Regions from separate parts of the Bacillus sp. MT94 genome, predicted to be linked through region 1. Evidence: predicted binding sites of a transcription regulator. Region 1 holds the regulator's gene; each other region holds the start of a gene.
What was found. Region 1 encodes Rex, which represses fermentation and respiration genes when NADH is low (regulators of the CRP and FNR family bind a similar motif). Its sites were predicted from a motif close to TTGTGAAATATTTCACAA; they were not measured.
Positions count from the first base shown of each region.

Region 1 (7,887 bases):
ACGATTTCTAATTTCTCTTCTGTGATTTCACCTAATACACGAATACCAAGACCAGGACCTGGGAATGGTTGACGCCATACGATTTCATCAGGAATTCCTAGTTCAGATCCTAATACACGTACTTCATCTTTAAATAACGTATTTAAAGGCTCAATTAATTTGAACTGCATGTCTTCTGGAAGTCCACCCACGTTATGGTGAGATTTAATTGTTTGTGCAGTTGCTGTACCACTTTCAACGATATCTGTGTAAAGTGTACCTTGTGCTAAGAAGTCCATACCTTGTAATTTAGATGCTTCATCATCAAATACGTAAATGAATTCGTTACCGATGATTTTACGTTTTTGTTCTGGATCTTCTACACCTTTTAACTTATTCATGAAGCGTTCTTGTGCATCCACTTTAATAACGTTCATATGGAAGCCTTCGCTAAATGTTTTCATAACGCCTTCTGCTTCACCTTTACGAAGTAAACCGTGGTCAACGAAAATACATGTTAACTGATCGCCGATTGCTTTATGAATTAATACTGCTACAACAGAAGAGTCTACGCCGCCACTAAGTGCACATAGTACTTTTTTGTCTCCAACAGTTTCACGAATCTTTTCTAATTCTACTTCGATAAAGTTCTCCATGTTCCATCCTTCAGAACAACCACATACGCCGAATACGAAGTTTTTAATTAAATCGTTACCGTGCTCAGAGTGACGTACTTCTGGGTGGAATTGTACACCGTATAAGTTTTTCGCTTCATTGCTCATACCAGCAATTGGGCAAGACTCACTTGTTGCGTCTACTACGAATCCTTCAGGTAAACCAGTTACTAAGTCGCCATGGCTCATCCATACAACTTGCTCTTCTGGAAGGTTCGCATATAATTTTGATTCGTTCTCTACTTTAAGAACAGCTTTTCCGTACTCACGGTGGTTGGCACGCTCTACTTTACCACCGAAGTGTTGTGTCATAAGCTGCATACCGTAACAGATACCGAAGATCGGTAAACCTAGTTCGAAGATTTTTTCATCACAATGTAATGCACCTTCACCGTATACGCTATTTGGTCCACCAGAGAAAATAATCCCTTTTGGATTCATTGCTTTAATTTCTTCTGCAGTAATTGTATGTGGATGAAGTTCACTGTATACACCGAACTCACGAATTCGACGTGCTATTAACTGATTGTATTGACTTCCAAAATCTAAAACGATAATTGTATCGTGTTGCTTCTTCAAAATAATCACCCCAACGTTAGTTCTCGTATATAAATATTTTCACCAATTTGGCGAAAAGCATTACTAATATAATAAAAAAAGCCAGTCCTCCGCCTCTAGTCTCATAACAAAGAAAAGGCAGGGGTCTGACTTTATAAAGAAAGATAGTCTCCGCTCTTTATAAATATAAGACACACTGCCTTCATAGTCAGGTTGTTTACGGTAACCCGGTAGAGACTCTCAAACCATATCATTGAGGATATATGAAGGATCGTTTTATATTATCTTCCTAGATTCTAACAATGAAGTATCTATATGGTCAAGAGAGAAAGCGACAAAATTCTACAGAAATTCATTTCCTTTTCTAAAAAACATAAAAAAACATCCATTTCTATATAGAAATGGATGTTTTTTAGGGCAAACGGAATTACATCATTCCGCCCATACCGCCCATGCCCATGCCGCCCATGTCAGGCATTGCTGGTGCATTTGGTTCTGGCTTGTCAGCTACTACAGCTTCAGTTGTTAAGAACATAGCTGCAACAGATGCTGCGTTTTGAAGTGCAGAACGAGTTACTTTAGCTGGATCTACGATACCAGACTCAAGCATGTTAACCCATTCGCCAGTAGCTGCGTTGAAACCAACGCCTACTTTTTCGCCTTTTAGACGCTCTACAACTACAGATCCTTCTAGACCAGCGTTGATTGCGATTTGACGAACTGGCTCTTCTAGTGCACGAAGTACGATGTTGATACCTGTTGCTTCGTCGCCTTCAGCTACGATAGAAGCTACTTTCGTGTATACGTTCATAAGTGAAGTACCACCACCTGCAACGATACCTTCTTCTACTGCTGCACGAGTTGAGTTAAGTGCATCTTCAATGCGAAGTTTGCGCTCTTTTAACTCAGTTTCAGTTGCTGCACCGACTTTAATTACTGCTACGCCACCTGCTAGTTTAGCAAGTCGCTCTTGTAATTTTTCACGATCGAATTCAGAAGTTGTTTCTTCTAATTGCGCACGAATTTGACCGATGCGAGCTGCGATTTGCTCTGTATTTCCAATACCTTCAACTACAGTTGTGTTTTCTTTTGTAACAACAACTTTACCAGCGCGTCCTAAAGATTCAACTGTAGCAGATTTTAAGTCACGACCTAATTCTTCAGTGATTACTTCGCCACCAGTTAAGATTGCGATATCTTCTAGCATTGCTTTACGACGGTCACCAAATCCAGGAGCTTTAACAGCTACTACATTGAATGTACCACGAAGTTTGTTCACTACTAATGTAGCTAAAGCTTCGCCTTCTACATCTTCAGCAATGATAAGAAGTGGTTTACCTTGTTGTACCACTTGCTCTAATACCGGTAAGATTTCTTGAATGTTAGAAATCTTTTTGTCAGTAATTAAGATATATGGGTTATCAAGAACTGCTTCCATTTTATCAGAATCAGTAATCATGTAAGGAGATGCATATCCACGATCAAATTGCATACCTTCTACTACGTCTAATTCTGTTGTAAATCCTTTAGACTCTTCTAAAGTAATAACGCCGTCGTTACCAACGCGCTCCATTGCTTCAGCGATTAATTGACCTACTTCTTCGTCAGCTGCAGAAATAGCAGCTACTTGTGCGATAGAAGATTTGCCTTCGATTGGTTTAGAAATCGTTTTTAATTCTTCAATTGCAGCAGTAACAGCTTTTTCGATACCTTTACGAAGACCCATTGGGTTAGCACCAGCTGTTACGTTTTTAAGACCTTCACGAATCATAGCTTGCGCTAATACAGTTGCAGTTGTTGTTCCGTCACCAGCTACATCATTTGTTTTGCTAGCAACTTCTGCTACTAATTTCGCACCCATGTTTTCGAATGCATCTTCTAATTCGATTTCTTTTGCGATTGTTACACCATCATTTGTAATAAGTGGTGAACCAAATTTTTTCTCAAGTACAACGTTACGACCTTTTGGTCCAAGCGTTACTTTTACTGCGTTTGCAAGAGTGTCGACACCGCGAAGCATCGAACGACGTGCTTCTTCACTAAATTTAATATCTTTTGCCATAATAATTGACCCCCTTGGATTTTTTAAGATTTATATAATTAACCGATAACTGCTAAAATGTCACTTTCACGTAAAATCAAGTAGTCTGTACCTTCATATTTCACTTCAGTACCTGCATATTTTGAGAAGATGATAAGATCACCTGCTGCTACCTCTAAAGCAACACGCTCACCATTCTCAAGCACTCGACCAGTACCTACTGCAACAACTTTACCCTCTTGTGGTTTTTCTTTTGCAGTATCTGGTAATACGATACCACTTGCTGTTTTTTCTTCTGCTTGAACAAGCTCAATTACAACGCGATCACCTAATGGCTTTAGCATGAACAATAACCTCCTCATTTTGTTATGTAAATTTCTTTTATTAGCACTCAAGTCATCCGAGTGCTAACACACTTATAATAATAAATAATCTCAATTTCTTTTGCAAGTAAAAAAATCATAATTTTTTCGCAAATCACTATATAAACTTTCTATATAGAATACTGCCTTTACTATATGAATCGTTGTTTCCACTGCTCGTATGTTACAATATGAAAGGACACCCTAAGTTGTTTTCGCTACACACACAACTTTCTCCTGTCTTCTATTATAATTTCAAATAAGGATTTACGAAAAAAACATAATTCAAGTGAGGTTTATATCGTAGGTAGCATATTTACATGTTATCCTAACTTATCTCATACACTATAGTTAGAAAGGATGGTTAAACCATTTGAAGAAACAATACTGGTGGATTATCGTTACATACATTTTAATGCAGTTATCTGGCGTTGTTGGATTGCCACTTCTCCTAAAAACAGGACTCTATGATAATAGAGGATTTACCATGGAGGAAAAAGGACAAATCATAACGGGACACTGGGCAATTATTAGCTTCTTTGTTGCATTATGTATCGTACTTTGGTTACTTAGAACAGACATTCGTGACAGGCATTTAGATGCAATGCGCTCTTCTGTTCCAGCTACTATTGGATGGATTTTCATCGGCTTCTTCTTGGCTTTCTTTTCACAAATAGTTGCCGGTATGATCGAGATGCAGCTGCTAGGAATTAAACAAGGTTCAGAAAATACAATGAAACTGATGGAAATTGCAAGAACGACACCTTGGTTCCTTATTGTCGTATCTATAATCGGACCTATCTTGGAAGAAATCGTATTTAGAAAAATTTTATTTGGTACACTTTATAAGAAGTTTAACTTCTTTATTGCAGCTATCATTAGTTCGCTTGTATTCGCAGCAATTCATTTTGATTTTACTCATTTATTGGTATACACTGCTATGGGGCTCGTATTCGCCTTCTTATATGTGAAGACGAAGCGTATTATCGTTCCGATTGCAGCTCATGTTGCGATGAATACATTAGTCGCTATTGGGCAAATTTTTATGAGCAATGAGCAAATTCAAGAAATGATTAAAGAAGCTGAAAAAATGCAAGGCTTTATCGGAGGATTTTTTGTATGAGAAACTCACCATTGTTCATGGCTGCACTATACTTCCTTCTTGGATGTATCTTTACACGCTTCGCCATTACGAACGTGACAGATACAATCTGGAATGTGTGGACAATACTATTTGCAGTTATGGCAACAATTGATTTTAATTTGGCACTTCGCCTTATATTAGTTAAATTCACAAAGAAGAAACAATAATAAAACGCAGAGGTCGCTTCCTCTGCGTTTTATTGTGGATAGTTTTTCAAAAAGTAAACTAATGTTTGTAACTCTACAGCTAAATCAATATGATGAATTCTAATATTCTCTGATACGTTTAATCGTGCTGGTGTGAAATTCAAAATACCATGCACGCTCGTTTCAGCTAATCTATCTGCTACAGCTTGTGCTACTGTAGCCGGTACTGTTAATATTGCCACTTGTATATCATTTGATAATCTCTCTTCTAATTCATCTAAATGGTATACAGGAATGCCCCCGATTTCTGTTCCAACTTTCTCTTCACTAACATCAAATGCCATTTCAATTTTTGTATTATTGTTTTTCGTGAAATTATAATGTAAGAAAGCGGTCCCTAAATTACCTACTCCAATAAGTGCTACACGCGTTATATCATCTTGATCAAGTGTTTCGCGGAAAAATGATAATAAATAATTTACGTTATATCCATATCCCTTTTTCCCTAACGCTCCAAAATACGAAAAATCTCTTCGTATTGTTGCGGAATCTACTTTTACCGCTTCACTCAATTCGGCCGATGAAACACGCTGCTTACCAGAAAGAGATAAGTTTTGGATAAATCGATAGTATAGAGGCAATCTTTTAGCAGTGGCTTGTGGAATCTTTTGCTGATCCATATGACCTCTCCTCTCTTCCTATCTTTATTCATATACTTTAATCAAATACAGAAGTTTAGCACTCATTAAATTCCTTGTATAATAAAGAGAAGAAGTATTCTCTCTTATTTTAAACTATACACTATTTTTAGTATGATTGAGAAATATAAACATGGCAAAGTTAAGAAATTATTTGAGGTGAAAACATTGATTTTATTACAAGTAAATGGACTTTCGAAATTATACGGTGCAGAAACAATTCTTGCAAACATAAAATTGGAAGTACAAACAAAAGATCGTATCGCATTAGTCGGAAGGAATGGAGCTGGAAAATCTACATTATTAAAAATTATCGCTGGTGAGTTATCACATGATGGTGGCGAAATTATAAAACCGAAAGATGTCTCAATCGGGTATTTAGCTCAAAATACCGGCCTAGAAACGTCTTTAACAATTTGGGATGAAATGCTAACCGTCTTTACCCACTTACAGCAAATGGAGACAAAACTTCGAAGGCTTGAGCAAGAAATGGGAAAAGAAGAAAACTTTTCAAACGAAGCTATATATGAAAGATTGTTAGCTGATTATGACCAATTGCAACTCAATTATAAAGATCAAGGTGGATATCAATATGAAGCGGATATTCGCTCCATTTTAAGCGGCCTTGGCTTCCCAGTTGAAACGCACCAGACGACGATTTCTACTTTAAGCGGTGGGCAAAAAACAAGATTAGCTCTCGGAAAATTATTATTAACAAAACCAGACTTACTTATTTTGGACGAGCCTACAAACCATTTAGACATCGAAACATTAACATGGCTTGAGCAATATTTACAAGGTTATCCTGGCGCAATATTAATCGTTTCACATGACCGTTATTTCTTAGACAAACTTGTTACACAAGTATATGAAATTTCGAATAAAGAAAGCAGACGATTTGTTGGTAACTACAGTAAATATTTAGACTTAAAATCAGCATTATATGAGCAAGAAATGAAACGTTACGAAAAACAACAAGATGAAATCGCAAAACTTGAGGACTTCGTTCAAAAGAATATAGCTCGCGCCTCTACAACGAAACGTGCTCAAAGTCGCCGTAAACAACTAGACAGAATGGAATTATTAACGAGACCATTAGGGGATTCTAAGTCAGCATCATTCCACTTCGATATTGAAAAGCAAAGTGGAAATGATGTTTTACAAGTAAAGGATGCAACCATTGGCTATGATGAGGACCCTATAATTGAAAACGTAACTATGCGCTTAACTCGCGGAGATAGTGTTGCTTTAGTTGGTCCAAACGGAATTGGGAAATCCACATTATTAAAATCTATTGTGAATAAGTTACCACTATTAAATGGTGATGTTTCTTTCGGATCAAATGTATCTGTTGGTTATTATGATCAAGAACAAGCAAACTTAACATCTTCTAAACGGGTTTTAAATGAACTATGGGATGAATATCCACTGCAACCTGAAAAAGAAATCCGTACTATACTCGGGAACTTTTTATTTACAGGAGATGATGTACTGAAACCAGTATCTTCCCTTAGTGGTGGACAAAAAGCTCGATTAGCTCTTGCGAAGCTTATGATGCAAAAGTCAAATTTATTAATTCTGGATGAGCCTACGAACCACCTTGATTTAAATAGCAAAGAGATTTTAGAGAATGCTTTAATTGATTATCCAGGGACTCTTCTATTTGTCTCACATGACCGCTACTTCATTAACCGTGTAACAACGACTGTGATTGAGTTATCAACAGAAGGTGCACAGGAATATTTAGGGGATTACGATTACTATGTGGAGAAGAAAAATGAAATGATTGAACGCGCAGCATTTGAACAACTTGAACAGCAAGAAAATCAGGCACCTGTTCAAAAAACTGTAGCTCAAGAAAAATTAAATTATCTCGAAGAAAAAGAGCGTAAACAATTAGAACGTCAACGCACTCGAAAAATTGAAGAACTAGAACAAAACATCGTAAACTTAGAAGAAGAAATTGCTACGTTAGAAGATCAACTTTGCTTACCAGAAATATATGCAGATTATGAAAAAGCGAGTGAAATTACAACTAAAAAACAAACGCTACAAGTACAACTTGAAACTTGTATGGCAGAGTGGGAAGAGCTGCATGTATAAGAGTATTTAAATAAGGAAGATGTCTCATCAGTCATGATTTTTGACTATGTGACATCTTTTTTCTTTAAGTACATAAATAATTTTTTGAATATATCAATGGTAACTCGGAATATATCAACCAATTTTCAAATACATCTATCGTAACCCTATATATATAAACGATTCGACACGAAATATCGATT
Region 1 covers NZ_JBXAEZ010000015.1:3,170-11,056, reverse strand. The annotation lists gene guaA (glutamine-hydrolyzing GMP synthase) at 1-1,232, opposite strand, end outside; purine riboswitch at 1,397-1,498, opposite strand; gene groL (chaperonin GroEL) at 1,639-3,273, opposite strand; gene groES (co-chaperone GroES) at 3,312-3,596, opposite strand; gene AC1Q51_RS27590 (CPBP family intramembrane glutamic endopeptidase) at 3,988-4,737, shown strand; gene AC1Q51_RS27585 (YdiK family protein) at 4,734-4,925, shown strand; gene AC1Q51_RS27580 (redox-sensing transcriptional repressor Rex) at 4,955-5,584, opposite strand; gene AC1Q51_RS27575 (ABC-F family ATP-binding cassette domain-containing protein) at 5,771-7,705, shown strand.

Region 2 (7,887 bases), on a different contig from region 1:
ACTACTTCACTACTTTCCATACGTATCATTTCCTTACATCTTGTATACTTTTATACATAAAGTCCATTGCTTCTGTAACTTTTGTCCCAGGATTAGATCCAAATAAATCAGGTGGCAAAATAACTACGCGGTTTTGTTTTACTGCATCTAAATTTTTCCACGCTTCATTTTTCATCATTTCGCCTTCGAATGCTTTTTTCACACTTTTTGGATCTCCGTGTGTAATTAAATAAATGACATCTGGATTCGCCTCAATAATACGTTCTACACTTAGCTGTGCATATTGCGGATATTCTTTCGTTTCTGGAAAATCAGAAGCAATATTTTTCCCGCCTGTTTTTTCTAAAACATCACCTGATAAAGATGTTGGTAATGCCGCTAAATAAGTACCTGGTGCGCCATACACTAGCAATGCTTTCACATCGCTCTTTTTCTCATATTTCTTCATTTGATCATTGATTTTTTGATTAAGTTCTTTTGCTTTATCTTCTTTCTTCATTACCGTTCCATATAATTCAATATTCTTTTGAATATCTTGTACAGAATTCGCAGAAGAAATGATTACTTTCGTTCCCTGTCCTTCAACCGTTGGCACATTCTTTTGGAATCCATTGTTAGCAACAAGTACATCGGGCTTTAAACTAGCAATTTGCTCAAAGTTCGGTTGATGTGCATTCCCGATTACTTTTGCTTTCTTTAACTCCTCTGGAAGAGTTAATTTCGTATCCGGACGACCTACTACTTTTCCACCTAAAGCATGAATAATATCCATGTCTCCCATACTTAATGTTGCAAAACTTTCTGGTACTTTATCGAATGTTACCTTTCTCCCTGACAGGTCGGTAATTTCGATTTTTTCTTTTCCTTTTTCTGTTTTGGTTGCAGACGCTTTTTCGTCCTCTTTGGCACTGCAACCTATTAACAAGAAAAAAATAGATAAAAACGCTGTAAATAGCGTAATAGATTTTTTCATTCCTTCACCTCTAATTGATAATGATAATCATTAACTACTATTCTACTTTAATTGATAAGGATTATCATTGTCAACATGAAACGCATACATTTTTCTACAAAAAACAAAAAGCGCGACAAAAAGATTCTTTCTTTTCGCCGTGCTCTAGTTAACAATATTATTCACATTCATTTTCCTCTAACTGGTCACGCATCACTTTCACACGCTGAAAGAAAAAGAACGATAAACTTAAAAATATAACGATGCTCCCCATCATAACAAAAAATTGGATTGTCTCTTTTGCTCCATCCGGAATCAACAAGCCAACCATTAACAATGTACTTACAGCGAGAAGAATTTGTCCGAACCTAGTATAATCTTCTATTTTCCCTTGTAATTCTTTCATTATATTCTCACTCCTCCATTTCACTTTATCATATTCTATGAAACTGAAAGACCAGTAAATACAGCCATTCTGGGAGATGTTTTCCAACAAAAAAAGAGCCGCTTTACTGCGGCTCCTTTTTAATCATTATTCACCTTTATATGCTTCCATATAAATTTCTTTCAGCTCTGAAATAAGCGGTAACTTTGGATTAGCAGTTGTACATTGATCTTCAAAAGCTCTTTCTGCTAATACTCCAACAACCTCTTCAAATTGCTCTTTATCTACCCCTTGTCCGGCAATACTCATATTAATATTTAAGCTTTTTCCAAGCTCAATAATTGCTTTGACGAGTGATTCCACACCTTCTGCTACTGAGCTTGCTGGAAGCCCGAGCATTCTCGCAATATGTGCATAGCGTTCATCTGCTACAAAGTGCTCATATTTTGGGAACAATGCGTGTTTTCTTGGCTTAATAGCATTATAGCGGACTACATGCGGCATAAGAATTGCATTTGCACGTCCGTGCGGAATATGGAATTCTGGACCAATTTTATGTGCTAAGCTGTGATTAATACCTAGAAAAGCATTTGCAAATGCCATCCCTGCAATTGCAGAAGCGTTATGCATTTTTTCCCGTGCTTCTTCATCATTTCCATCTTTGTATGCTCTCGGTAAATATTTGAATACGAGATCAATAGCTTTTAATGCTAATCCATCTGTATAGTCATTTGCCATAACAGACACATACGCCTCAATTGCATGTGTTAAAACATCCATACCAGTATCTGCTGTTACATGTGGTGGTACTGTCATTACAAATTGCGGATCAACAATTGCTACATCTGGTGTTAATTCATAATCTGCGAGCGGATACTTTATATTATTTTTCTTATCTGTAATAACCGCAAATGGTGTCACTTCTGATCCTGTTCCTGATGTTGTTGGAATCGCAACAAACTGCGCCTTATTTCCTAATTCCGGATATTTACATGTACGTTTTCTTATATCTAAAAACTTCTGTTTAATGCCATAGAATGTCGTTTCTGGATGCTCATAGAATAACCACATTCCTTTTGCTGCATCCATAGCTGAACCACCACCAAGTGCGATAATTACATCTGGCTTAAAGCTTCTCATCATTTCCGCACCTTTAAAGACAGTTTCATCTGATGGATCTGGTTCGACCTCAAAGAAAACTTCAATTTTCACATCATTTGCATGCTTGTTTAAATAGTGCGTGACTGTATCCACATAGCCATGTTCAACCATTCCAGGATCCGTTACAATAAATGCACGTGAAATGTTAGGCATATTTGCTAAATACGCTGTAGCATGTTTTTCAAAATAAATTTTTGGCGGCAATTTGAACCACTGCATATTCTTTTTTCTATTTGCCAGCCTTTTTATATTTAATAAATGAGTCGCTGTTACATTTTGGGAAACTGAATTTTTTCCGTAAGAACCACAACCAAGTGTAAGTGATGGAATAAATCCGTTATATATATCCCCTATTCCACCTTGTGATGAAGGTGCATTTACAATGAGACGGCAAGCTTTCATACGTAATCCAAATTGCTTTTGCACTTCTTTATTTGTAGAATGAATAACTGCTGAATGTCCTAAACCACCGAGGTTCAACATTTCTTCGCAATATGTAAATCCTTTTTCTAATGAATTCGCCTTCACACAGGCTAATACTGGGCTCAGTTTCTCACGAGATAACGGGTATGCTGCTCCGATACCTTGAATTTCAGCTACAAGCATTTTTGTATGTTCAGGAACAGTAATCCCAACTAATTCGGCAATATACTGTGCTGATTTTCCTACAATATCACTATTTACTGCACATGTATTTTCATTTATAACGAGCTTTTCTAATTTTTTTCTTTCTTCTTCTGTTACAAAGTAACAATTGTTTTCGATCATTTCTGTTTTAACATCATCATAGATTTCTTTATCGACAATGATTGCTTGTTCCGATGCACAAATCATACCGTTATCAAATGTTTTCGATAAAATTAAATCATTAACAGCTCGTTTTACATGTGCTGATTTTTCTATATAACACGGTACATTACCAGGACCTACACCTAGTGCTGGTTTTCCAGTAGAGTAAGCTGATTTCACCATACCAGCGCCTCCAGTTGCTAGAACGAGTGCCACACCCTCATGGTTCATTAATTGTTTTGTCGCTTCGACAGACGGTCTTTCAATCCATTGAATACAATGTTTTGGTGCACCAGCTTTCATTGCTGCATCATATACGGTTTTCGCTGCTGCCACCGAACAATTTTGTGCAGAAGGATGAAATGCGAAAATAATTGGATTTCTCGTTTTTATCGCAATCAAAGCTTTAAACATTGTTGTCGACGTTGGATTCGTTACTGGTGTTACCCCAGCTACTACACCGACAGGTTCTGCAATTTCTATTATTTCTTCATGAGGATCTTCGTGAATAATTCCTACCGTTTTATCTTGCTTTATACTATGCCAAATATATTCAGTGGCAAAAATATTTTTAATGCATTTGTCTTCATAGACACCACGGCCTGTTTCTTCAACAGCCAATTTTGCAAGTGGCATATGTTGATCAACACCTGCTAATGCCATTTCATGAACAATGTTGTCAATCTGCTCTTGTGTAAAACTTTCTAATGCTTGTAAAGCTTGTTGACCGTTATTTACTAACGTATCAATCATCTCTTTTACCTCTTGCATTTCATTTACAACTTTCTCTTTGACTACCATGTAAATTTCCTCCTATTCTGTTATCACGGTCTTTATAAGTCCCTACAGGTCATAATAAGTCCCGATTAGCGAAAAAAAATAGAGTTACCGTCCTACATGAATCCCATTGTTTGTGAAACATTTCACAAGTTTACTCGTGAATAACATTTCATGAATTCAATATACATGAAATCATTTCATTTGTGTATGTCTAATTTGTGAAATGTTTCACAAATTAACATAATAAAAATGCACTGCTCCACATTAGCAGTGCATTTTTTATTACGCTAGCGCTTGTGCTAAATCTTCAATTAAATCTTCACCATCTTCAATACCGACAGAAATACGAATTAATGTATCTGTAATTCCTAATTCTTTACGGCGATCTGCTGGGATTGATGCATGTGTCATTTGAGATGGGATAGAAATTAAACTTTCTACTGCTCCTAAGCTTTCAGCAAGTGTAAAGTATTGCAGTTTCTCAAGTACTTTATTTAATGTTTCCTCACTATCTACATCAAACGAAATAATAGCACCAAATCCATTTGCTTGTTCTGTTGCTAATTCGTGGTTTTGATGTGATTCAAGACCTGGGTAATATACTTTATTTACTTTTGGATGATTATTTAAGAATTCAGCAATAGCGCGTGAATTCGTTTCATGTTCTTCCATACGAATTCCTAATGTTTTTAAACCGCGAAGTAGTAAGAAGCTATCTTGTGGTCCAAGAATACCTCCTGTTGAGTTTTGTACAAAGTGAAGGTCTTCTGCTAGTTGTGGGCTATTTACCACTACTAGACCTGCAACTACGTCACTATGACCTCCTAAATATTTCGTTGCACTATGAAGTACAATGTCTGCTCCTAAAGAAATCGGCGACTGCCAATATGGCGTCATGAATGTATTATCAATAATTGTTAATAAATCTTTCTCTTTAGCAAGAGTAGATATTTTCTTAATATCAGTAATTTTTAGTAATGGGTTCGTTGGTGTTTCCACATAGATCGCTTTCGTATTTGGACGAATTGCTTCTACAACTTCCTCTAAGTTTGTTGTGTCTACAAATGTATGTTCAATACCGAAGCGGTTTAATACTTTCGTAATAACACGATACGTTCCACCATAAACATCATCTGTTAAAATAACGTGGTCACCTTTTGAGAACAACATAATTGTCGCTGTAATAGCAGCCATTCCAGAACCGAATGCAAATCCAGCATGACCATTTTCTAATACAGCAATCATTTCTTCTAAAGCTGCACGTGTTGGGTTACCTGTACGTGAATATTCATATCCTTGATGCTTACCAACCGCTTCTTGTTTGTACGTACTTGTTTGATAGATCGGTACGTTTACAGATCCAGTTGAAGGTTCTCCTATGCGAATACCATGAATTAACTTTGTCTTTGCTCTCATTTTTTATTCCCATCCTTTGTATATGTCTTTACTTAAATAGCGCTCACTACTATCAGGAAAAATGGTTACAATATTTGTACCTGGTGCTGCCTTCTCTGCCTCAAGTAAGCTCGCATGAAATGCTGCTCCTGAAGAGCTCCCAACGAGAAGTCCTTCTTTTTGCGCTAATTCTTTCACTCGTAAAAATGCATTTCGATCAGAAATCGTATGAATTTCATCAAAATAAGATGTCTTCAAAAATGGCGGGATAAATTCCAGTCCAATTCCTTCGGTCTCATGTGAACCAGCCTTACCACCATTTAAAATAGATCCTTCTGGCTCTACGATAACTGTTTTAATATCTATATTTTTTTCTTTCAAATAAGATGCAGTCCCCATAAACGTACCGCCAGTTCCTGCTCCAGCAACAAATATGTTAATCTCTCCATTCAGTGCATCCCAAAGTTCAGGACCTAGTGTTTTGAAATAAGCACGCGGGTTTGCTTCATTCGCAAACTGACTTGGAGAGTATGAATTCGGTATTTCATTTACTAATTCTTTTGCTTTTGCAATTGCACCGGTCATTCCTTGCTCAGTCGGTGTATGCACGACCGTTGCACCTAGTGCTTTCATTAATTCTTGTTTTTCAATACTAAATTTCTCTGGTACACAAACGATAACACGTAAATCATGTTCTAATGCTGCAAGTGCCAGTCCAATACCAGTATTCCCAGCAGTCGGTTCAATAATTGTTCCACCTTGGGTAACAAGCCCTTTTTCTAGCGCATCTTCGATTAATTCTCTTCCTAAACGATCCTTAACGCTTCCGCCTGGGTTATAAAATTCAAGCTTTGCAAATAAGCGGACCCCTTTCGGAAGTGAAAAACGAGTAATTTCTACAATTGGTGTATGACCAATTAACTCATGAACTCCACGATATACATTCATCGTGTTCTCCCCCTTGTTTGCCAATAAAGAAAAGGCAACTGTATGTATTTTCTTTATATGAGACAGTTGCCTTTTTGTTACATTACTTTAACTCTTCTAACACTTTTACGATAAAGTTTGTAGAATGAAGAGCTGCTTGATCTAAAAACTGATCAAATGAAACATTTGATTCTTTACCAGCAATATCAGAAAGTGCGCGAATGATAACAAACGGAACTTCATATTGGTGGCATACTTGTGCGACAGCTGCTGCTTCCATTTCTACCGCATAAAGATTTTCAAATTTATCACGGATGGCTGCAACGCGGTTCGGATCACTCATAAATGAATCGCCTGTTGCAATCATGCCTTTTACAACTTGAATATTTTCTTCAGTTTGCATACATTTCTCAGCTAATGCAACTAACGCCTCATCAGCTTTAAATCCAGGCGGCATTCCTGGTACTTGACCATATTCATAGTTAAATGCTGTTACATCTACGTCATGGTGACGAACTTCAGTGGAAATAACTACATCACCAACGTTTAGAGAATGATGGAATCCACCAGCTGAACCAGTATTAATTACTTTTTCAGGCTTATATTTTTCTAATAAAATTGTCGTTGACATCGCTGCATTTACTTTACCAATACCAGACTTTAACAAGATTACTTCATGTCCTGCTAATAGCCCTTTCGTAAATTCACAACCTGCAACCGTTTCTGTTTCTGCTTGTTCTAATTTGTCACGTAAAATACGTACTTCTTCTTCCATTGCTCCAATTACAGCAATTCTCAATCTAATCCCTCTTTCTATTGCTTAGTTGCCTCCATTACCCAAACGAAATGATTTAATCTCGTAAACGTTACATGGAAGCCATTGTTTTCAAAAATAGTCTGCATAACTGAAATACGTGTATAGTATTCCGTTTGCAAATCGTTTGCTAACTGGTGAAAACCTCTTTGTTTTGCTGTTTCAACAGTTTTATCATATGCATCTTGATCTGCAAATATCGTATCAGCAAACACTATTTTACCACCTTTGTTTAGCAATTGACTATACTTCGCAACCGCTACATTTTTTTCATCATCTGTTAAATGATGAAATGCATAGGTGCTTACAATGGTATCAATTGAATTTGGGACTTCAAACGAAAGAAAATCACCTTCTGTAATCGAAAATTCTTTTGGCAATTTCTCTTTTGCAATCATACGCATTTCACGCGACGGTTCTATACCGTAAACTGTGCGGCCAGCAAGTAATAATTTATTTGTTAAATTACCTGTACCGACACCAAATTCTAATACATTACCAAATGACTTGTTAACTACATCCTCTAGAATATCCTCATAATGGGCGAAAACTTCTTTATATTGTATATCTTCGCCTTGTACGAATGAGTCGTACGTATGAGCCCACTCATCAAATAAACCATTAAATTCTGTGCCCATAAAAATTCCCCTTTTTCTTATCGGTTTTATCAGTATGATATTCCCT
Region 2 covers NZ_JBXAEZ010000002.1:650,240-658,126, forward strand. The annotation lists gene AC1Q51_RS09120 (FecCD family ABC transporter permease) at 1-20, opposite strand, end outside; gene AC1Q51_RS09125 (ABC transporter substrate-binding protein) at 26-973, opposite strand; gene AC1Q51_RS09130 (YrhC family protein) at 1,131-1,358, opposite strand; gene adhE (bifunctional acetaldehyde-CoA/alcohol dehydrogenase) at 1,485-4,088, opposite strand; gene AC1Q51_RS09140 (bifunctional cystathionine gamma-lyase/homocysteine desulfhydrase) at 4,350-5,483, opposite strand; gene AC1Q51_RS09145 (O-acetylserine dependent cystathionine beta-synthase) at 5,487-6,410, opposite strand; gene mtnN (5'-methylthioadenosine/S-adenosylhomocysteine nucleosidase) at 6,493-7,188, opposite strand; gene AC1Q51_RS09155 (class I SAM-dependent DNA methyltransferase) at 7,203-7,841, opposite strand.
Region 2: a site for Rex is predicted at 4,284-4,301, ahead of adhE (bifunctional acetaldehyde-CoA/alcohol dehydrogenase). Genes of this name have one in related genera too.

Region 3 (7,887 bases), on a different contig from region 1:
GTGATATTCTACTTGGTTAATCATTGGCTTAATTTCTGCATCTTTCATTACATCTTGTAAGTGATGAATTTGGAAGTTACTTACGCCAATTGCACGTACGCGATCTTCTTTATAAAGTGTTTCTAGCGCTCTCCACGTATGTTTATATTTTCCTTCTACAGGCCAGTGAACAAGGTATAGGTCTAAATAATCTAATTCTAATTTCTTTAAGCTCTCTTCGTATGCAGCAATTGTTTCTTCATATCCTTGATCTGCGTTCCATACTTTTGAAGTGATAAATAATTCTTCTCTTGAAATACCAGTCGCTTCAATACCTGCACGGATTCCTTCACCTACAGCTTTTTCATTTCCGTAAATTGCAGCTGTATCGATGCTACGGTATCCTGCTTTAATCGCTGATTTTACAGCTTCTACAAGTTCTGGTCCTTCTTCTACTTTAAATACACCTAAACCGAACCAAGGCATTTCTACACCATTATTTAATACTGTTTTACTTTGTAAGTTTTTCATTTTATTTTCGCTCCTTTTATTTTACTTGATCTCTTTTTTCTAATGTCATGCTCCATGCTGTTAAAATCACAGCACCTACTACCATAAGACCGCCTACCCAAGCAGTATGGATTAATCCTAACGAATTCGTTACGAGGCCACCTATATAAGAACCTAAAGCGATTCCTCCGTTAAATGCGGCAATATTAATTGCTGAAGCAACATCAACCGCACTTGGAACAAAGCGCTCTGCCAATATAACTACATATACTTGTAGCCCTGGAACATTCATAAATGCGAATAGTCCCATGAAAATAATTGTGATTAATCCAGCTACTTTAAATGGCGCTGTAAATGTTAAAACAAATAATATGATCGCTTGAATAAAGAACATGTAAAATAGCGCTCGAATCGGATTATGATTCGATAATTTCCCGCCAACCATATTCCCTATCGCAATGGCGATTCCATACACTAATAAAATGATAGTAACGGTACTTGCTTCAAATCCTGTTACTTCTTGTAATAGGGGTGATAAATACGTAAATGTTACGAATGTACCACCGTATCCAAGTGCAGTAATAATGAAAACAAGTAATAGTCTTCCATTTTTAATTAATTTAAATTGATCACGAAACGATACAGGTACACCATTTTTTAAATTAGATGGGACGAGTATACTGTTTGCGATGAAAGCAATAATTCCAATTACGACAATCGCCATAAATGACGCTCTCCAGCCAAACTCTTGACCGATAAATGTTCCAATTGGCACACCAGTAATAGTCGCAACTGTTAATCCAGTAAACATAATCGCAATTGCGCTAGCACGTTTATTCTCTGGTACGATTGCAGCTGCAATTGTAGATCCAATTGACATAAACACACCATGTGCAAACGCAGATACAATTCTTGCGATAATTAATACAGTGAAGCTTGTTGCTACCGCCGCAATGCCATTACCAATAATGAAAATAACCATAATCCACATTAATAATGTCTTTCGCGACATACTAGCCGTTAACGCTGTTAAAACAGGAGCTCCTACCGCTGCTCCTAACGCATATAAGGAAACCGTTAAACCGGCTGTTGTAACCGAAACATTTAAATCTTTTGAAATAGATGGTAGTAAACCGACACTAATAAACTCGGTCGTACCAATCCCAAACGCACTAATTGCTAGCGCTAATAAAGCAAACATACTTCTTCGATTCGTCTGAGCTTCCGAAGATGGTACTGTATATGAACTCAATTGAATTCCTCCTTATTACAAGAAATCCAATCATAATAGTATGATAAAAAGGCCCTTTTATCTTCTAAAAAATATATTTCATACTTACAAATGCTATTATGAATGGTTTCATTCCTTTTTTGAAGAACGCACTTTAAAGTACGATAGGCACTAAAAAGTAACATAGTCACTTTTTGGTACCGTACTACTCATTTGCCTCTTACATGTGCTATTATGAAACATATTTAACATAATAAAAAGTACGTACTTTAAAGTGCTATAGGTACTAAAAAGTAACATTTGTATTATTAAACTTACTTTACTCAAAAAGGGAGGGGTTCATATGAAGAAATACAATATTCCTGTAGAGGCGACTTTAGAAGTTATCGGCGGCAAATGGAAAGTTGTTATTCTTTGTCACTTAACGAAAGGTACAAAGAGAACGAGTGAATTAAAACGCTCAATGCCTGGTATTACACAAAAAATGTTAACGCAGCAATTACGTGAATTAGAAGACGACGGGGTCATTCAAAGAAAAGTATACAACCAAGTCCCACCGAAAGTAGAATATTCTCTTACCGACTACGGTTGGTCTTTAGAATCCATTCTTGACTCTCTTTGTTCTTGGGGCGAATGCCATCTTGAAAAAGAAGGTAACACATCGATGCTAATTGCAGAAGGTGAATAATAGGAAAAAGGAAAAAACGAACATGAATTTGTTCGTTTTTTCCTTTTTTTCTATATATATATGTACATTTCTAACTGAAACAAAATATTTTATACGCTTTCATACCTTGTCAGCACTACGTTATACACTCAATATCAAATAATTAGGAATCATTTTTATGTTAACATAGGTGTATATAGTATATAATATAGGATATATATTATATACACTTTCCGGTAACGGAGCTTTTCCATTATGCGGACAAGCCATATATCGGACAGTTCATAAATAATAAGTAAGACGTTATGGTTTTAGATTTATGTTTGCAGCTTACTTGCTGTCATAAATTTAAAGGCATTTTATTGTGTTTTGTGAAACTTTGCATAAAGTTTCGTAAACGTTTACTATCTTACTTATAAAAAATAAGAGTATTGCTATCGTAAAGGAGAATTGGAGATGCCAGAAACTATGACTCAAACAAAGCCAGAACAAGAAACTGTACAAATTTCTGCTAGCCAAGGACAACTTGATGTACTTGATCAGTTGTTAAAACCTGAGGTACAAGAATCATTAACAACACTAGTAGAACAGCTTCCAAAATTAACTGAGCTTGTTAACATTTTAACTAAGTCTTATGACTTCGCTCAAACTGTTGCTACTGATGAAGTATTAAAAAGCGACACTGTTGGTGCAATTACAGAGCTTGTAGAACCTGTAAAAGATACAGTGAAAAGCATGGCTGCAACTGCAATCGAAGCGAAAGATCGTGCTGACGAAAGCAACGAAGTTATCGGCCTATTCGGTCTGTTAAAATTACTAAAAGATCCACAAGCACAAAAAATGTTCCGCTTTGTGAACGCATATCTTCAAATTAGTGCAGAACGTAACAATAAATAATTTAACTTATAACAACAATTAGTAAAGACGGGGGATATCATACTATGTCAAAACAAATTGTCATCTTAGGCGCTGGTTATGGCGGTCTTCTTGCCGCTTTAAACGTACGTAAATATTACAGCAAATCAGAAGCACAAGTTACAGTGATTAACCAATACCCAACACACCAAATCATCACTGAATTACACCGCCTAGCAGCTGGTAACGTGTCTGAGCAAGCAATTGCAATGCCACTTACAAAGCTTTTCAAAGGTAAAGATATCGATCTTAAAATTGCAACAGTTGAGTCATTCTCAGTTGATAGCAAAGAAATCAAACTAGCTGGTGGCACTACTTTATCTTACGATGCACTTGTAGTTGCTTTAGGAAGTAAAACTGCTTACTTCGGTATTCCAGGACTAGAAGAAAACAGCATGGTATTAAAATCTGCTGCTGATGCAAACAAAATCTACAAACACGTTGAAGACCGTATTCGTGAATACGCGAAAACGAAAAACGAAGCTGATGCTACAATCGTAATCGGTGGTGGCGGATTAACTGGCGTTGAGCTAGTTGGTGAGCTTGCTGACATTATGCCTAAACTTGCAAAAAGCCACGGCGTAAATCCAAAAGAAGTTAAACTTCTTCTTGTTGAAGCAGGTCCAAAAATCCTTCCAGTATTACCAGACCACTTAATCGAACGTGCAACTACTAGCCTAGAAGCACGCGGCGTTACATTCTTAACTGGTCTTCCTGTAACAAACGTTGCTGGCAATGAAATCGACTTAAAAGACGGTCAAAAACTTGTTGCTAACACATTCGTTTGGACAGGCGGCGTACAAGGTAACCCATTAATCGGTGAATCAGGTCTTGAAGTTAACCGTGGACGTGCAACAGTTGATGCATACCTACAATCTACTTCTCACAAAGACGTATTCGTTGCTGGAGACAGCGCAGTTGTCTTCGCTCCAGACGGACGTCCATACCCACCAACTGCACAAATCGCTTGGCAAATGGGTGAGTTAATTGGATACAACTTATACGCAGCACTAGAAGGCAAAGCATTCGAAGAGTTCGCACCTGTAAACTCTGGAACACTTGCTAGTCTAGGACGTAAAGATGCGGTTGCTACAATTGGAGCAAGCAATACTCCACTTAAAGGCTTACCAGCATCATTAATGAAAGAAGCAAGTAACGTTCGTTACTTATCACACATTAAAGGTCTATTCAGCTTAGCTTACTAATCTGAATATAAGCCCGAATCATGCCCAGCATGGTTCGGGCTATTTTTATCCGTAATTTTCTCTAACTTATTTATTCGGCAGAAGAATAATATAACCCTTTTAATTATCTAAATTTACTGATTATTTTATGTCCAAATTGTGTATACGAAAAGATGGAAGTATTCTTCCTACTCCCATCCTTTCACACAAACTATTCGCCTAACTTCACAAGGCTGTAGTTCTTCTTCCCTTTACGAATAATAATAAATCTTCCATCAAATGAATTTTCTACAGTAACATCCGTACCCACATCTGTTACTTTCTCACCATTCATAGAAATCGCACCATTATTAATGTCTTCGCGTGCTTGGCGTCTAGATGGTTCAATTCCTAAATCGACTAGCCACTCTACGATGTTTTTCGTCTCTTTTGAAGACTGGAACGTTGGCATTTCTTTAAAGCCTTGTTCAATTTCATCAGCTGTTAACGATTTAATATCCCCGCTAAATAACGCTGCTGTAATCTTCTCAGCTTGTAATAATGCCTCTTCTCCATGAACGAATTTCGTCATTTCTTCCGCTAACACTTTTTGCGCTTCACGTTTATGAGGTTCCGCTTCTACCTTCGCTGCTAATTCATCAATACGCTCTTTCGTTAAGAACGTAAAGTATTTCAAGTATTTAATTACGTCACGGTCATCTGTATTTACCCAGAACTGGTAAAATTCAAACGGTGTCGTTTTTTCGGGATCAAGCCAAACCGCACCACCTGCTGATTTACCAAACTTCGTACCGTCCGATTTTAATAATAACGGAATCGTTAATCCGAATACTTTCGCCTCATGACCTTCTAACTTACGAATTAAATCTAAACCACTCGTAATATTTCCCCATTGGTCACTACCACCAATTTGAAGTTGAACATCCTCTTTCGTGTATAAATGATGGAAATCCATTGCTTGCAAAATTTGGTATGTGAATTCTGTGAAAGAAATACCTGTATCTAAACGGCTTGCTACAATATCCTTCGCTAACATGCTATTGATGCTAAAGTTTTTCCCGTAATCACGTAAAAACTCAATAATATTTATTTCATGTGTCCAATCATAGTTATTTACCATCTTCACTTCGCTATTTCCGCCAAAATCAAATAGCTTTTTCATTTGCGCTGTTAACGCATCTACATTATGCTGAACCACTTCTAACGTTTGAAGTTGACGCTCCGATTGTCGTCCACTCGGATCACCAATTGTTCCTGTTGCCCCGCCAATTAAAATAACAGGATGATGGCCAGCTAATTGGAATCTCTTCATCATCATAAACGGAATCAAATGTCCGATATGCATACTATCACCAGTCGGATCAACTCCGCAGTATAGTGAAATCTTTTTCTCTTCTACTAGCTTACGTAAGCCTTCTTCGTCAGTCTGCTGATTAACGGCGCCACGCCATTCTAATTCATCAATAATATTCATTTTTTGTCATCCCCTTTATTTTTTAAAAACAAAAAAGCCCCTATGTCTACGATAGACATAGGGACGATTATTCACCGTGTTACCACCCAGTTTGCATAAATAGCATAGCTACTCATACCACTCTTAGCAATAATATCGATTGCTAGTCCGCTTAGCATTACCTAAGATACTCCAGAGTGTAATTCACAAGTTTGTTTGTGCTAGGTTCCAGCAACCCCTAGCTCTCTCGTTAACAGTGACAAACTGCTACTGGGCTCTTTCAACGTATGTTATTTGTTAAATTATTAGCATTATATTGAATTGAAAACAAATTGTCAACAATACCCAAATATTATTTTAAAATAATTCATATCTTCATACGTATTTCGTTATTCCTTATCTTCTCCAATAATCCTTACTTCTCGCTCTAACTTCACGCCAAATTTCTCTTCAACTGTCTTTTGTACGAAGTGAATTAAATCGATGTAATCTTGTGCTGTTCCGTTATCAACATTCACCATAAATCCAGCATGTTTTAAAGAAACTTCTACTCCACCAATTCGCTTACCTTGTAGTCCTGAGTCTTGAATCAACTTACCAGCAAAGTTATTTGGTGGACGCTTAAATACGCTACCACAAGAAGGGTATTCTAGAGGCTGTTTTGACTCACGCTTAAACGTTAAATCATCCATTTTTGCTTTAATTTCTTCACGTACACCTTCTTCAAGTTCAAATCTCGCTTCAAGAATAATGTAATGGTTGTTCGCAAATACACTCTTACGATATCCAAATTCAAATGCTTCTTTCGTCAAAGTACGTAGCTCTCCATCACCTGTCATTACGACAGCTTCTGTTAATACAAACGATACTTCACCGCCATATGCACCAGCATTCATATATAATGCTCCGCCAACTGAACCTGGAATACCACAAGCAAACTCAAGACCCGTTAAGTTATGGTCTAAAGCAATACGTGATACATCAATAATTGCTGCGCCACACTGTGCTACAATCGTCGTTCCTGTTACAGTAACACCTGTAATATGAATTAAACTTACTGTAATCCCGCGAATTCCACCATCTTTAATAATGACATTCGATCCATTTCCTAAAAACGTAACTGGAATATTATATTCGTTCGCATATTTGATAACTTCTTGAATTTCATCATAATTTGTAGGCGCAACGAAAACATCTGCTTTTCCGCCAACTTTAATATGCGTATGATTCTTTAACATTTCATCTTGTTTAACATGTCCTTCAGGCAATACCGTACTTAAATATTTATAAACCTCTTGCATATTCATTTTACGATTCCTCTATTTCTATATTCATTTTATCCCGTTATACGGGCCCATAATATCCCCACGTACATGAAAGAACCTAAAGTGGTGGATACAGTGTACCCAAAATCAATTCGAGACACCTATAAACCTCTTAATTTATAAGAGGTGCCACTCATATTAAAATATATATTGCATAATAAAGCAACCCAAATGGACTACTAAACTTGACATGTCATCAGAAAGACAACAATTTGTAAAATATGTGACTTTTTCAAAACACTATCCCTCAGTATCTTACTATACCATACAAAAAGAAAGTGGTATTTTTTTGTACTTTTTACTTTATTTACATCAATGAAAAAAGAGCACATTCCACAGAATGTGCTCTTTCTATACTCATTAAATTATTTTTCGTTCTCTTCTTTTTCCTTATCAAACCATAATAGCTCATCGTCATCCACTTCACCATTATAATTGATTAAAATTTCTTCTCCCGCTTTTATATCCTTATACGCGAAGAAGTTAAAAGTATGATTCTCGAAGACAATTTCATACGTTGCATTCGGATTATATGCATGATTAAATAACATGCCGTATCCTAACAGGAATGCCGTATGATTTACCCCATACTCAAATGCGTAGTCAGCAAGTAACGTTTTTTC
Region 3 covers NZ_JBXAEZ010000004.1:159,717-167,603, forward strand. The annotation lists gene AC1Q51_RS16030 (aldo/keto reductase) at 1-510, opposite strand, end outside; gene AC1Q51_RS16035 (MFS transporter) at 527-1,690, opposite strand; gene AC1Q51_RS16040 (winged helix-turn-helix transcriptional regulator) at 2,064-2,408, shown strand; gene AC1Q51_RS16045 (DUF1641 domain-containing protein) at 2,844-3,284, shown strand; gene AC1Q51_RS16050 (NAD(P)/FAD-dependent oxidoreductase) at 3,329-4,507, shown strand; gene tyrS (tyrosine--tRNA ligase) at 4,698-5,960, opposite strand; T-box leader at 6,017-6,232, opposite strand; gene murB (UDP-N-acetylmuramate dehydrogenase) at 6,329-7,246, opposite strand; gene AC1Q51_RS16065 (SET domain-containing protein) at 7,630-7,887, opposite strand, start outside.
Region 3: a site for Rex is predicted at 2,757-2,774, ahead of AC1Q51_RS16045 (DUF1641 domain-containing protein). Genes of this name have one in related genera too.

Region 4 (7,887 bases), on a different contig from region 1:
GACCACTCTAATATCGATTGGAAGCTTTTTAAAGGAATGAACCGAGTAATAGATACAAGGGGAATTATAAAGAAGGTGAGTGTATGAGTAAGAAATGTTTAATTACAGGTGGGGCCGGATTTATTGGATCTCATTTAGCTGAAGAGTTGGTGAGAAGGGGTTATAAAGTCACAATTGTGGATAACTTCTATAAAGGGAAAAATAAGTATCATAATGAGCTAATGAGAGAGATTCGAGTTATTCCAATAAGTGTTTTAGATAAAAATTCTATTTATGAATTAGTAAATCAACATGATGTAGTGTTTCATTTAGCAGCAATTTTAGGTGTTAAAACGACAATGGAAAAAAGTATAGAGCTCATTGAAACGAATTTTGACGGAACGAGAAATATTTTACAAGCAGCATTAAAAGGAAAGAAGAAAGTAGTTTTTGCATCTACTTCAGAAGTGTATGGTAAAGGCAAACCGCCTTTCTCTGAAGAAGGAGATCGATTGTATGGGGCAACTTCTAAAATTCGTTGGAGTTATGCAGTTTGTAAAACGTTAGAAGAAACATTATGTTTAGGATACGCATTAGAAGGCTTACCTGTAACGATTGTTCGTTATTTTAATATTTATGGTCCAAGAGCGAAAGATGGTCCATATGCAGGGGTAATCCCGCGATTTATCCGTGCAGCTTTGCAAGGAGAAGACATTCTCGTATATGGAGATGGAAAGCAGACACGTTGCTTTACGTATGTGAGTGATGCGGTAGAAGCAACAATTCGGGCAATGGATGAGAAGGTAAATGGTGAGATTATTAATATAGGTTCTGAGAACGAACAGAGTATAAAAGAAGTAGCAGAAACAATTAAAAAACTAACGAAATCTTCTTCGAAAATTGTACAAGTTCCTTTTGAGGAAGTATATCCACATGGCTTTGAAGAAATTCCGAATAGAAGGCCGAACGTAAAGAAGTTAAGAGAACTTGTTCAATTTCAAGCGACAGTAACGTGGGAACAAGGATTGAAAGAAACTATTAAATGGTTTCGTGAAGAAAACAATGGCTAAGTCGCTATCAGTTATTATTCCTGCAAGTAATGAAGTAGATACGATTTCAGACGTTATTCAATCGGTCAAACCGTTAAATCCAGTAGAGATTATTGTCATAGCAAATGGTTGTAATGATGGTACAGAAGAGGTTGCTGATCAGCTAGGTTGTAAAGTAATCAGGTATACAGAACTATTAGGAAACGATGTTGGGCGTGCAGTTGGTGCAAAACATGCGATAGGTGATGTATTACTATTTATAGATGGGGACTTTGCTATTCCAACTTCCAAATTACAATTGTTTCTTAATCCAATTTTACATGATCAGACTGACATCGTTTTAAATAATTTGGACGCATTGTTTTTAAAGAAACAAAAACCCCATTCCGTTACAGTGTGGCGTCAAATATTAAATGCAATGTTAGAGCGTGAAGAATTAAAGATAGATTCTTTATTATCTGTACCTCATGCGTTGACGAAAGAAGTCGTCCAAAGTATTGGATATGAATGTTTAGTTAATCCTATTGTAGCTCATTTACGTATAGCACAAAGTAAATGGAGAATTAACCGTCATTGTGCTATTGATGTTATTACGCCGAATAAATTTCGACCGATTGAACATGCTGCATATGGAACGAACCTTTCTCAATCTGAAAGACGAATGATAGGTGATCATATAGAAGCAGTTGCAGAACGAATAGTAAGCAGTGATATACGCGGGGGATATTATGATGGAAATAGGAAAAGGGATAGCGTCTATCATACTTTAAATTTCGAAGATTTTTATCAAGGATGGGGCGTTACATCCAATTTGTATAGAGAAAAGCAACTATCGGTTGTTATTCCTGTACAAAATGAAGAGAAAACAATTGGAAAGGTTATAGAAGAGCTTCGTAAAATTGAACCTTTTGAAATCATCGTTGTCGTAAATGGTTCGTCAGATAAAACAGCAACGATTGCAAAAGACAAAGGCGCAACAACCATTGTATATAAAGAAGCCCTTGGAAACGATGTAGGGCGTTCACTTGGAACTTATTTTGCAAAAGGAGAAATTGTGTTATTTATAGATGGTGATTTTGTTATTCCAGCTAGTGAACTATATCCTTTTGCAAAAGCTATTGCAGATGGAAAGGACGTCGCATTAAATGATTTAAATCATTATTTAGATTTAAGAGTACCACTTCATCTTGTAACTGCATTTAAGTATGCACTAAATTTAGCGTGTGATAGAAAGGATTTAGGGGTAGGCTCACTTATTGCGGTACCTAATGCATTTAGCCACAAGTGTTTGAAAGCAATTGGATATAAATCTTTATTGTCACCTTGTGTAGCACAGGTGAAGGCTCTTCTTTCTGGATTTGAAATTGCATGTGTATGTCGTGTTGAGGTTGATAAGATGAACCGTATTCGTCCCAGTGAACATTTTGCAAAAATAGGTCATCCTCCAGCTGTACTTCGAATTATAGGTGATCATATAGAAGGACTAGAGCAAATAATTGCATCAACAGACAATCGTGGCGGATTCTATGATGGCAATAGAAAAAGAGATGTTTTATAGAAGTAACAAAAAAAGTGTACAACATGTGTACACTTTTTTGTTCTGTTATAAAAACTATAACAGATTAGGAGATAAGAGTATTACAGCTCTACAATGGGTATTGTTCTTATATTACAAAATAGGACTCGTATATAAGGATACCAAAAAAATACAATTAAGGAAAGGGTTAATTTTAAAGACTTTTAAATGAAGTTAACACTATATATATAGTAGTTTGCTCAACATTTCACAAACATGTCACAACTATTTCGTTCACTTTCGTAAAAAAGTAGTATTCTAAGTGTGTAAGCTGTTATATAAAAAATCTTAGTCCTGTACTAATCAAAAATGGAGGAGATTAGGATGACTCAAGTATTAGAAAATGTTAAAAACGCATGGGAAAACTTTAAAGGTGAAAAATGGAAAGCAGAGATTGATGTTCGCGATTTCATTTTAAATAATGTAAACGTTTTCGAAGGAGACGAATCTTTCTTAGCAGAAGCAACTGAAGCAACGAAACAACTTTGGGATCAAGTAATGGATTTAACAACAAAAGAACGTGAAAACGGTGGCGTTCTTGATATGGATACAAAAATTGTTTCTTCTATTACATCACATGACCCAGGATACTTAAATAAAGATATTGAAAAAGTAGTCGGTTTCCAAACTGATAAACCATTTAAACGTTCTTTACAACCATATGGTGGTATTCGTATGGCAGAACAAGCTTGTGAATCTTATGGGTACGAAATGGACAAAGAACTTAGTCGTATTTTTAGAGATTGGAGAAAGACTCATAACCAAGGTGTATTTGATGCTTATACACCAGAAATGAGAAATGCACGTAAATCAGGTGTTATTACTGGTCTTCCAGATGCATACGGTCGTGGACGCATTATCGGTGACTATCGACGCGTAGCATTATATGGTATTGATCATTTAATTGAAGCGAAAAAAGCTGATTTGAATTTAACTGGTGGTGTAATGAGCGAAGATACAATGCGTTTACGCGAAGAGTTATCTGAGCAAATGCGTGCACTTCAAGAACTAAAACAAATGGCTGCTTCTCATGGTTTCGATATTTCTAAACCAGCAACAAATGCACAAGAAGCATTCCAGTGGTTATACTTCGCATATCTTGCAGCGATTAAAGAGCAAAACGGAGCTGCAATGAGTCTTGGACGTACTTCTACATTCTTAGATATTTACATTGAAAGAGATTTAGCAAATGGTACTTTAACAGAAGAAGAAGTACAAGAAATTGTAGATCACTTCATTATGAAATTACGTCTTGTGAAATTCGCAAGAACACCTGATTATAATGAATTATTCTCTGGTGACCCAACTTGGGTAACTGAATCTATCGGTGGTATGGCATTAGATGGTCGTCCATTAGTAACAAAGAACTCATTCCGTTTCTTGCATACATTAGATAATTTAGGACCAGCTCCAGAACCGAATTTAACAGTTCTTTGGTCTAAACAATTACCAGAGAACTTTAAAAACTACTGTGCGAAAATGTCCATCAAAACATCAGCAATTCAATATGAAAATGATGACATTATGCGTGCTGATTACGGCGATGATTACGGAATTGCTTGTTGTGTATCTGCAATGAGAATCGGTAAGCAAATGCAGTTCTTCGGAGCTCGTGCAAACTTAGCGAAAGCATTATTATATGCAATTAACGGTGGTAAAGATGAAAAATCAAAAGCACAAGTTGGTCCTGAGTACGCACCAATTACTTCTGAAGTACTAAATTACGAAGAAGTTATGCATAAGTTTGATATGACAATGGAATGGTTAGCGGGTCTATATTTAAACACATTAAATGTTATCCATTACATGCATGATAAATATAGTTATGAACGTATTGAAATGGCACTTCATGATACAAATGTTCTTCGTACAATGGCAACAGGTATCGCGGGTCTATCTGTAGTAGCAGACTCATTAAGTGCAATTAAATACGCACAAGTAAAACCAATCCGTGATGAAAATGGTATTGCAGTTGACTTCGAGATTGAAGGAGACTTCCCAAAATACGGTAACAATGATGATCGTGTAGATGAGATCGCTGTAAATCTCGTGAAAACATTTATGAATAAACTGCGTAAACATAAAACATATCGTAATTCCGTTCATACAATGTCAATTTTAACTATTACATCTAACGTTGTATACGGTAAGAAAACTGGTAACACTCCAGATGGACGCCGTACTGGAGAACCATTTGCACCAGGTGCAAATCCAATGCATGGACGTGATACAAAAGGTGCATTAGCTTCATTATTATCTGTAGCTAAATTACCATATGAAGATGCACAAGATGGTATTTCTAATACATTCTCTATTATTCCAAAAGCACTTGGTAAAGAAGATGATGTACAAGTACGTAACTTAGTATCTATGCTTGATGGCTATGCAGTAAAAGAAGGCCATCACTTAAATATTAACGTATTTAATCGTGAAACATTAATGGATGCAATGGAACATCCTGAGAAATATCCACAATTAACAATTCGCGTATCTGGTTACGCTGTAAACTTTATTAAATTAACTCGTGAACAACAAATTGATGTAATTAACCGTACAATGCATGAAAGCATGTAAATGAAAAAAGTGTCCCTTCGCTTTTAATACATAGCGAAGGGAGGCTGTTTCAATAAAGGAGGAAGTAACATGGTAAAAGGAAGAATACATTCTGTAGAGTCTTGTGGTACTGTTGATGGCCCAGGGATTCGTTATGTCATATTTACACAAGGGTGTTTATTACGTTGTCAATATTGTCATAATGCTGATACGTGGGAAATCGGTAAAGGTAAAGAAATAACAGTTGAAGAAGTGATGCAGGATGTGACATGTTACCTTCCATTTATTGAAGCCTCCGGAGGCGGTATAACAGTTAGCGGTGGAGAGCCATTATTACAGCTAGACTTTTTAATTGAGTTGTTTAAAAAGTGTAAAGAGGCTGGTATCCATACAACAATCGACTCTTCTGGTGGGTGTTATTCTGAGGAACCAGAATTCCAAAATAAGCTAGATATTTTAATGGATTATACAGATTTAGTTTTATTGGATTTGAAACATATCGATTCCAAAAAGCATCGTAAATTAACAGGGAAACCAAATGAACATATTTTACAATTTGCTCGTTATTTATCGGATAAGAATAAAGCGATTTGGGTACGACACGTATTAGTTCCTGGTGTTACGGATAATGAAGAGGATCTACAAAAACTATCTAGCTTTATTCAAAGTCTGTCTAATGTTCAAAAAGTTGAAGTGTTACCATATCATAAGCTTGGTGTATATAAATGGGAGGCGCTTGGACACAAGTACCCACTCGCAAATGTAGAACCACCTACTGAGAAAAATGTAGAACATGCTAAACATATTTTACAAGCGGTCTAATCCAAATATTGGATTAGGCTTTTTGCTTTCTTTACAATAAAATCTAGAGTATATATTGATAAAAGAGTATACTGAAAGTAGAATATCCATAATTTTGTACGGACTAAGTGGATAAATTTACATAATTGTAAAGGGAAATCAAAATAGTAAAAAGAATTAAGAAGTAAAAGAGTGAGTATCATGGAATAGAGAAGATTTGTAAGTTATTGCGAAAGCTCTTATAGGAAAGTATAATGTAAAGATATGAGCACAGATAGGATTAAGGGGTCAATCTTATATGCTTTGCATATCCACGACAGGTACATAGCTGAAAAGGGAATTATTAGAATCTGTTTATGTAATTTTTAAGGAAAATGTTTTTCCTATTGTCGTATATGCAATATGGAGAAACAAAAAGCTAGGAGTGGATTTGTTTGATAAAAAACCCCAAGGTTTTAATATTAACTGCACATTACGGTAATGGTCATGTGCAAGTAGCAAAAACATTAGAACAAACATTTCGCCAAAAAGGAATTGAAGATGTTATTGTATGCGACTTGTTTGGAGAATCACATCCATTTATAACTGACATTACAAAATATCTATATTTAAAAAGTTATACAATAGGAAAAGAATTATATCGTTTGTTTTATTACGGGGTAGAAAAAATTTATGATAAGAAAATAGCATCTTGGTATGCGAACTTTGGAAGAAAACGTTTGAAAACACTGTTACAGGTGGAGAAACCTGATATTGTAATTAATACATTTCCAATTATTGCTGTACCAGAATTGAAAAAACAAACGGGGATTTCAATTCCTGTCTATAACGTATTAACGGATTTTTGCGTGCACAAAATATGGATTCATCGAGAAGTAGATCGTTATTTTGTTGCAACGGATCACGTGAAAGAATTGATGGTTGATATCGGTGTACCTGCGGAACAAATTGTTGAAACAGGAATTCCAATTCGGAGTAGTTTTGAGTTAAAGGTAAATTCAGACATCATATATAATAAATATCAGTTATGTAAGAATAAAAAGATTTTACTAATTGTAGCAGGTGCTCATGGGGTATTAGGAAATGTAAAAGAACTATGCCAATCATTTATGTCAGTGCCTAATTTACAAGTAGTTGTCGTTTGTGGAAAAAATGAAGCTTTAAAACATGATTTATTAAGTTTACAGAAGCAAAATTCCGATGCATTAAAAGTGTTTGGGTATGTTGAAAATATTGATGAATTATTCCGAGTTACTTCTTGTATGATTACGAAGCCAGGCGGAATAACATTAAGTGAAGCAGCAGCGTTGCAAGTACCTGTCATTTTATATAAGCCTGTTCCAGGACAAGAAAATGAAAATGCGATGTACTTTGAAAAAAAAGGAGCAGCAGTTGTCATTCGCGATGATAGTGAGGTTTTCGCAAAAACAGAGGCATTATTACAAGATGATGTGAAGCTTCTTCAAATGAAAGAAGCAATGAAAAGCATCTATCTTCCAGAGCCAGCTGGTCATATTGTAGATGCAATTTTGGCAGAAAATCATGCAGAACCGCGTCATATACCTATTAAATCACCTGCTCTTGCACAATCTTTTACTTAATATGAAACCCTCTTTGTATATGTAAAGAGGGTTCTTTATTATTTTCAAAGAAAATTTAGCCAGTTATCCACAAAAAAATGCGCTTTCATTAAACAGTAAAGTCGGAATATTAACAACTATATCCACATTGTCCACAATTTTTAGAAAAATATCCACAATTAAAACAGCTGATATATGCTTTAATATAGAAAAATATTAAGTATTTTTGAAAATTACTAACAATTGCATCAGTTTTGTGGATAAAGTTGTCCACAGCAAAAAGACCCCTTATGCATAAGCATAAGGGGTCTTTTTGCTTACTTCTATCAGTCGAGAAAATTATGTAATG
Region 4 covers NZ_JBXAEZ010000008.1:24,512-32,398, reverse strand. The annotation lists gene AC1Q51_RS23695 (nucleotide sugar dehydrogenase) at 1-87, shown strand, start outside; gene AC1Q51_RS23690 (UDP-N-acetyl-alpha-D-glucosaminuronate decarboxylase) at 84-1,049, shown strand; gene AC1Q51_RS23685 (glycosyltransferase family 2 protein) at 1,042-2,586, shown strand; gene AC1Q51_RS23680 (hypothetical protein) at 2,555-2,776, shown strand; gene pflB (formate C-acetyltransferase) at 2,929-5,178, shown strand; gene pflA (pyruvate formate-lyase-activating protein) at 5,248-5,979, shown strand; gene AC1Q51_RS23665 (diglucosyl diacylglycerol synthase) at 6,393-7,559, shown strand.
Region 4: a site for Rex is predicted at 2,801-2,818, ahead of pflB (formate C-acetyltransferase). Genes of this name have one in related genera too.